DNA from 2 places in the Pseudomonas sp. FW305-3-2-15-C-LB1 genome. Region 1 is predicted to be linked to the other one. Evidence: predicted binding sites of a transcription regulator. Region 1 holds the regulator's gene; the other holds the start of a gene.
What was found. The regulator sigma-54, encoded in region 1, starts transcription at its own class of promoters, with help from an activator protein. The targets are predictions, from matches to a motif close to ANTGGCATNNANNTTGCTNT.
Positions count from the first base shown of each region.

Region 2: a site for sigma-54 is predicted at 2,218-2,237, ahead of AC3WP7_RS05100 (flagellar hook-length control protein FliK). Genes of this name have one in related genera too.

Region 1 is NZ_JBYSZX010000001.1:222,350-226,547, reverse strand. It holds gene lptC (LPS export ABC transporter periplasmic protein LptC) at 1-404, shown strand, start outside; gene lptA (lipopolysaccharide transport periplasmic protein LptA) at 391-924, shown strand; gene lptB (LPS export ABC transporter ATP-binding protein) at 924-1,649, shown strand; gene AC3WP7_RS01105 (RNA polymerase factor sigma-54) at 1,834-3,327, shown strand; gene hpf (ribosome hibernation-promoting factor, HPF/YfiA family) at 3,403-3,708, shown strand; gene ptsN (PTS IIA-like nitrogen regulatory protein PtsN) at 3,719-4,183, shown strand; gene rapZ (RNase adapter RapZ) at 4,186-4,198, shown strand, end outside.
Region 2 is NZ_JBYSZX010000002.1:280,109-284,306, reverse strand. It holds gene AC3WP7_RS05110 (ATP-binding SpoIIE family protein phosphatase) at 1-1,048, shown strand, start outside; gene AC3WP7_RS05105 (Hpt domain-containing protein) at 1,079-1,426, shown strand; gene AC3WP7_RS05100 (flagellar hook-length control protein FliK) at 2,287-3,627, shown strand; gene fliL (flagellar basal body-associated protein FliL) at 3,838-4,198, shown strand, end outside.

The DNA.
Region 1 (4,198 bases):
TCCTGCCTGACGGCAAGGTGCAATACGAGATGACCTCGGACAAGGTCGAGCATGTGAAGGCCACCGAAGTCACCCTGCTGACCAACCCGGACATGAACATTTACCGCGGTACCGAGTTCCCATGGCACGTCACCAGCAAGCGTGGCGAGGTCAACCCGGACGGTACCGAGGTGGAACTGATCGACTCGGTGCGCATTGCGCGCACTGACGATAAAAGCCGTGAGACCGTGATTACCAGCAGTCGCATGACCGTATTCCCGCAGAAGCAATATGCGCAGACCGAGCAAGACGTTAGAATCGACGGCGCTGGCGGTGTATCGACTGGCAAGGGAATGAAAGCGTATTTGAAAGAAAGCAGGATACACCTGCTATCGAACGTAAGAGGACAGTATGAGGCTCGTTAAAACTCTCCCTATTTTGCTCGGCCTGGGCGCAGCACTGGGAAGCGTGAGCGCCTGGGCTCTGCCGAACGATAGCCAGCAGCCGATCCACATTTCAGCTGACGATGCGCAACTGGATGACAAGCAAGGCGTGGCCACCTACACCGGCGGCGTGATCATCACGCAGGGTTCGATGAAAATCACCGGCAATACCGTGACGCTTACGCGCACCAAGACCGGCGATATCGATGTCGTGACCTCGGTCGGCAACCTGGCTTACTTCGAACAGAAGCAGTCCGCGACCGATACCGGACCGATGAAGGGCTACGGCAAGACCATCCAATACCATGCCCAGCAGAACCGCATCGTCCTGATCGACCAGGCCAAGGTGCTCAGCCCCGATGGCAACTCCACGGAAGGTGAGAAGATCACCTATGACACCGTGAAACAGATTGCAAACGCCGGTCGTGCCAATGGCAACAAGGTCACCGCGCCTCGTCCACGGATCGACATGGTTATCCAGCCGAAGAAGAAGGCCGAGTAATGGCAACCCTGAAAGCCCAGCATCTGGCCAAGGCCTATAAAAGCCGTCAGGTCGTGCGCGACGTCAGCCTGTCGATCGACAGCGGCCAGATCGTCGGCTTGCTCGGCCCCAACGGCGCCGGCAAGACCACTTGCTTCTACATGATCGTCGGCCTGGTCCAGGCGGACCAGGGGCGCGTGCTGATCGATGACCTGGACGTGAGCCACCAGCCAATGCACGGCCGCGCCCGTGCCGGTATCGGCTATCTTCCACAGGAAGCGTCGATCTTCCGCAAACTGTCGGTGTCGGACAATATCATGGCGATCCTCGAGACCCGCAAGGAACTCGACCGTGACGGCCGTCGCAAGGAGCTGGAAAGCCTGCTGCAGGAGTTCCACATCAACCATATCCGCGACAACCTCGGCATGAGCCTGTCCGGTGGTGAGCGTCGCCGCGTGGAAATCGCCCGCGCCCTGGCCACTGCACCCAAGTTCATCCTGCTGGACGAGCCGTTTGCCGGCGTCGACCCGATCTCGGTCGGCGACATCAAGCAGATCATCCATCACCTCAAGGCCAAGGGCATCGGCGTGCTGATCACCGACCACAACGTCCGTGAGACGCTCGACATCTGCGAAACCGCCTATATCGTCAATGACGGCCAGCTGATTGCCGAAGGTGATTCCGCGACAATCCTGGCCAATGAACTGGTCAAGGAAGTGTATCTGGGTCACGAGTTCCGCCTGTAAACACCGTGGTGTCACGGCGTTCGCCAAGGTGCGCGGGAGTCAATGAAAACCTCCGGATTTTTATTGTTACCGCGCTCTAGGCAAAGCACCCGACATCAGGCATATAATTTGCTTATGTTTGGCGCTCACGCGCCCTGTCGTGGATGGCGCATTGCGCCGGCGAATAAGGTGTTAAGCCCCTGCCATGAAACCATCGCTAGTCCTGAGAATGGGCCAGCAGCTGACGATGACACCGCAGCTGCAACAGGCCATCCGCCTGCTCCAATTGTCGACCCTGGACCTGCAACAGGAAATCCAGGAGGCCCTGGAGTCCAATCCGATGCTCGAACGCCAGGAAGAAGGCGACGACTTCGATAATGCAGACCCGCTGGCCGATAACATCGAGCAAAAACCCAATTCCGACGTGCAGGAACCCTCCTACCAGGAAACCGCCCCCACGGTGGACAACCTTGAGGAAGGCGAATGGAACGAACGCATTCCCAACGAGCTTCCGGTCGACACCGCCTGGGAAGATGTCTACCAGACCAGCGCCAGCAGCCTGCCCAGCAACGACGATGACGAGTGGGATTTCACCACCCGCACCTCTGCCGGCGAGAGCCTGCAGAGCCATCTGCTATGGCAACTGAACCTGGCACCGATGTCGGACACCGATCGCCTGATCGCCGTAACCCTGATCGACTGCATCAACAATCAGGGTTATCTAGACGAGACGCTCGAAGAAATTCTTGAAGCCTTCGACCCCGAACTGGATATCGAACTGGACGAGATCGAAGCCGTCCTGCACCGCATCCAGCAGTTCGAGCCTGCCGGTATCGGCGCGCGCACCCTCAGCGAATGCCTGCTGCTGCAATTGCGCCAGCTGCCGGCCAAGACCCCATGGCTCGCCGAGGCCCAGCGCCTGGTCACCGACTACATCGACCTGCTGGGCAGCCGCGACTACAGCCAGTTGATGCGCCGCATGAAGCTCAAGGAAGACGACCTGCGCCAGGTCATCGAGCTGGTACAGAGCCTCAACCCGCGCCCTGGCTCGCAAATCGAGTCCAGCGAAGCCGAGTACGTGGTTCCCGACGTGATCGTGCGCAAGGACAACGAGCGATGGCTGGTGGAACTGAACCAGGAGTCGGTGCCACGCCTGAGGGTCAACCCGCAATATGCCGGTTTCGTCCGCCGCGCCGACACCAGCGCCGATAACACCTTCATGCGCAACCAGTTGCAGGAAGCCCGCTGGTTCATCAAGAGCCTGCAAAGCCGCAACGAAACCCTGATGAAAGTCGCCACCCAGATCGTCGAGCACCAGCGCGGCTTCCTGGAATACGGCGACGAGGCGATGAAGCCGCTGGTACTGCATGACATCGCCGAAGCGGTGGGCATGCATGAGTCGACCATTTCACGCGTGACCACGCAGAAATTCATGCATACCCCACGGGGTATTTATGAACTGAAATACTTTTTCTCCAGCCACGTCAGCACCTCCGAAGGCGGTGAATGCTCGTCCACGGCGATCCGCGCGATCATCAAAAAACTGGTTGCCGCGGAAAATCAGAAAAAGCCATTGAGTGACAGTAAGATCGCTGGTTTACTGGAGGCACAAGGCATTCAGGTCGCCCGTCGAACCGTCGCCAAGTACCGCGAGTCCCTCGGGATCGCGCCTTCCAGCGAGCGTAAGCGTTTGATGTGACGGGCGGGCCACAGCGTTCCAGTGGCAGGCGCCTTTGCCTGCCGCTTTATGCACTGGCAACGAAGGAGAAGCTGTATGCAAGTCAACATCAGTGGACACCATGTAGAAGTCACCCCTCCACTACGCGACTATGTCGAGCAGAAGCTGAGGAAGCTTGAGGGTCATTTCGACAAGATCACCAACGTGCAGGTCATCATGAAGGTCGACAAGCTTCAGCAGAAAATCGAAGCGACTCTTCAGATACCCGGTGGAGAAGTGGTCGCCAATGCCGAACATGATGACATGTATGCAGCAATCGACTTGCTCACCGACAAGCTTGACCGCCAACTCAAAAAGCATAAGGAAAAGAATCTGAGCCTGCTTCAGGGCACAGGTCGTTAACTCTCCCCCCATGATCCGACTTGAAACCATCCTGACCCCCGGCCGTTCCCTCGTGAACGTGCCGGGTGGCAGCAAGAAGAAAGCCCTCGAACAAATTGCCAACCTGATCGCGCGCGAAGTGCAGGATCTGGAGATGCAGGATGTCTTCGACGCGTTGATTGCCCGTGAAAAACTCGGCTCCACCGGTTTTGGCAACGGCATCGCCATTCCTCACTGTCGCCTCAAAGGCTGCGAAACACCTGTCAGTGCCCTGCTGCACCTGGAAGCCCCCATCGATTTCGACGCCATCGACGGTGCGCCGGTAGACCTGCTGTTCGTCCTGCTGGTCCCGCAAGCCGCTACCGATGCGCACCTGGAACTGCTCCGGCAGATCGCCAGCATGCTCGACCGCAAGGAAGTACGCGACAAACTGCGTAGCGCCAGCAGCAATGAGGCGTTGTACCAGGTTGTCCTGGATGAACAGAGCGGGCAGTAACCATGCGCTTGATCA
Region 2 (4,198 bases), on a different contig from region 1:
AGAAGTGTTCTACGGCATGACCGCCAAGGGCTACGGCCTGGCACAGACCCTGCGGGAGATGAACGCCAAGCTCAAGCGCATCCTGCCGGTGGACATGTTCTGCTGCGCCACCCTGTTGTGCCTGAGCACGCAGCGGCGGGTGGTGGAGGTGTGGAACGGCGGCATGCCCGAAGGCTATGTGCATGAAATCGCCACGGGTAAACGCACGCCACTGGAATCGCGGCATTTGCCGTTGGGTGTGCTGTCGGCGCAAGCCTTTGATGATCGCACCGAGGTCTGGCCCATGGCCCTGGGTGATCGGGTGTTCCTGTTGTCCGATGGCGTGCTGGATACCGCTGACGCCAATGAGCAGCTGTTCGGCGCTGAACGTTTGCAGCAGGTGTTCGCCGCCAACCGCGAGCCTGATCGGCTGTTTGAAGATATCGAACAGGCGCTGGCGGCCTTCCGAGGCAAAGCGCGGGATGACGTGAGCATGGTGGAGATCACCCTGCAAGTCGACCAGCAACTGCGTGCGAGCGGGCCGCTGTATGCCGACAGTGGGCAGTCTTGTCCGCTGGATTGGTCGGTGAGTTTCGAATTCCGTGCAGAGACCTTGAAGCGTTACAACCCATTGCCGTACCTGCTGCAACTGCTGCTGGAGATCCACGGCCTGCGCGAGCAGAGCGGGGCGCTGTACAGCGTGATGGCGGAGCTGTATTCCAATGCGCTGGAGCATGGCGTGCTGGGCCTGGATTCACGGCTCAAGCGTGACGCCCAGGGGTTTGCCGAGTATTACCGTCTGCGTAATGACCGCCTGGCACAACTCAACAGCGGCTATATACGGGTGCATGTGCAGGTGGTACCGACGGAGGCGGGTGGCAGGATGACCCTGCGCGTCGAGGACAGCGGCCCCGGTTTCGATGTGGAACAGGTGCTGGCGCGGCCGTTGGATATCGACCGTCTGTCCGGCCGGGGCTTGAGCCTGGTGCGCCAATTGAGCAGCGATGTACGCTGGTCGGATGGCGGGCGCAGTGTCTGCGTGGAGTTTTCCTGGGAGGCTCTGGCATAATCCGCCGATTCTTGATCAAGGAGCGAGCAAGTGGTTGATCTACATCTGGACCCGGAGGTGCTGTCGGGTTTGCAGGAAGTCATGGAAGGCGAGTATCCCAAGTTGCTTGATACCTTTCTCGATGATTCCCAGAAGCGCGTCGAAGCACTGCGCAAGGCCAGGGATGATGCGAAGGCGTTGGGGCGGATTGCGCATAGCTTCAAGGGCAGCAGTGGGAACCTTGGGGCGGTGAGGTTGGCGCAGTTGTGTCAGCGGTTGGAGGTTGAGTCCGTTGGGCCTGTGGTTGGGGATCTGGGGGAGTTGGTGGATCAGATTGATCGGGAGTTTGCGTTGGTGAAGCCGTTGTATGAGTCGGAGCGGCAGCGGTTTCAGATTTGATTGAGTACATATCCGTTGCTGCGGTAACGGCGGCTTATGGTTCCGCTCTTACAGCGGGTCACTTTTTGAAGAGCGCAAAAAGTAACCAAAAACGCTTCGCCCCAACACTCGGCACCTCGCCTAGGCTCGGTGTTCCCTCACTCCGGCTTGAATCCGTGGGCCGCCGTCATGGGCCATCCATGGCCCAGGACGGCTAACCCGGCGTCCTGCCGGGTTACCCACGGATTCAAGCCTGCGTTCGGCCAGCGTGTTTGACGGGGCGCCGAAGATCACAAGCAAGAGCGACTCGCTGCGCATCGTAGATACGTTTTTTGTTCTGTGTAACCGACTTACTGTGTTGCCGACTTACTGTGGCGAGCGGGCTTGCCCCGCGTTGGGCTGCGAAGCAGCCCTAAAACCATTCAGCGCGCCGCGTTTATCCTGGCTTCCCGCGTTATGGTTAACGACCTCCGCGGGCAAGCCCTGCTCCTACAGGGGAGCGCGTACGCTTCAACGATTCGGTCGGCTATTCGGCCGCCGCGCTTTGCTTTTGATTTTGATCTTAGGCGCCCCGCGCCATGGATGGCGCGTGGCGGCGGCCCCCCAAATCACTGTCGGATTACGGGCACACCGAGCCTAGGCGAGGTGCCGAGCCTAGGCGAGGTGCCGAGTGTTGGGGCAAGAGCCCTTTGCTTACTTTGGGCTGGGCCGGCATTCCGGCTTTTCCAAAGTGAGCCGCCGTAAGGGCGGAACCCTAAGTGGCCGTTACCTAAAAAACGGATATGTACTCAATAAAACCAACCGCCCCCAAACCTGGCCCAACTCTTGCTCTACCTCCAGATACTGCATCCCCGACCCCCATGCAGTGGAGACCTTTACCTATGCCAGTCGCCCCGAATTCGCTCCTTCAGGCTGCCCCCGCGGCCAAGCCTCAAGCGCCCTCTGCCAACCCATCGGCAGTGGCTGCGGACCCACGGGACAAGGGCCCTGGCTTCGCTCAAGTGTTTGCCAGCCAGGCGTCCAAGCCCACGGTCAAGACCGACGACAGCTCGGCCAAACCCACCGCAGGCAAGTCGTCCGATGCCAGCGCCAAGCCTGCAGCGGGCAATGACAAGCCTGCCGCCAGCACGCCAGCCGTTGCCGATAGCGGCAATACCTTGCCTGCCACGCCGCCGGCCAAAACCGACGACAGCGCGAGCAAGGATGACGACGCGCCAGCCGACCCTGCCTTGGTGCAGCAACCTCCGGCTGACCCGGTGGTCGACCCGGCGCTGATTGCCACCGTCACCCCGGTAGCCGTGCCGGTGCCGGTTGAAACACCTGCGCCCGCGACCACGACCAAGGATGACAAGGCTCAGCCGGTGGTTGCTGCGCCGGTCGCAGCGACCGAGGAAGCCAAGCCGGCCTTCGATCCTGAAGCAGATCCCCTGGATGCCATGCCCGCCGTGCGCCTGGCGATGGAGCAGGGCGGTCACGTATCGGCCAGCAGCCAGGCGCAGGCAAAAACCGCTCCGGCACCGACTCAGGATCAACCCACTGCCGCACAGAATTTCGCCGCCGGCCTGGCCAATATGGTCGACCAGCAAGCCACCAAGGACAGCACCGACCAGGGCGGCGACAAGGCCTTCAGCGGGTTGATCGAAGACGGTCTCAAGGACCTGAAGAACGCCAGCAGCGACACCCGTGTCGATGACTTCGCCAACCGCCTCGCCGCGTTGACCCAGGCGGCCACGCCGAAAACCGCCAACGCCTTGCCACCGGTGACCAATGCGCCCTTGGCCATGCACCAGAGCGGCTGGACCGATGAAATCGTCAACCGGGTGATGTACCTGTCCAGTGCCAACCTCAAGTCGGCGGAGATCCAGTTGCAACCCGCTGAGCTTGGTCGCCTGGATATCAAGGTCAACATGACCGCCGACCAACAGGCCCAGGTCAACTTCATGAGCGCCCACCCGGTGGTACGTGAAGCGCTGGAAAGCCAGTCCGGGCGCTTGCGGGAGATGTTTGCCCAGCAGGGCATGGGCCAGGTGGACGTGAACGTGTCGGACCAGTCCCGTGGCCAGGAGCAACAACAGCAGCAGGCCCAGACCCGTGGTGTGAGCGGTGGCGGCGGGCGGGGCGGTGACAATGGCGACAGCGGCAACCACCTTGATGTGGCTGAAGCCGTGACGCCGGTCACCTCAACCGTAATCGGCTCCAGTGCGGTCGACTACTACGCCTGATCCGGACGAAATGTGGGAGGGGGCTTGCCCCCGATGAGGGTGTGTCAGCTGAAACATGGGTGACTGATACACCGCTATCGGGGGCAAGCCCCCTCCCACAATTTGATTTGCTGCGCCCGTACCTCCTCGACTTCCAGACAACTCTGGCATAACACTTGCTCTTGCCTCTCCGTAGATCTATGAATCCCCGAATAGTGACGGATTATTGGCATGGCGAAGAGCGAAGACGCAGCAAAAGCACCCGCAGGCAAAGGTAAGCTCAAGCTTATCCTGTTGATAGTCCTGGGCCTGCTCCTGGCTATCGGCGCCTCGGTGGGTGGCACCTGGTACATCATGCACAGCAGTGCCAGCAAGCCGGCACCCGCCGCCGAAACCGCCACTAACGTCAAGCAACCGGCAATCTTCGAACCGATGCTTCCGGCCTTTGTCGCCAACTTCAATCAGAACGGTCGTCAACGCTACCTGCAGGTGAGCATCACCTTGCTGGCGCGTAACGCTTCGGACCTGGACGCCCTCAAGGTGCACATGCCCGTGATCCGCAACAACCTCGTCATGCTGTTCTCCAGCCAGA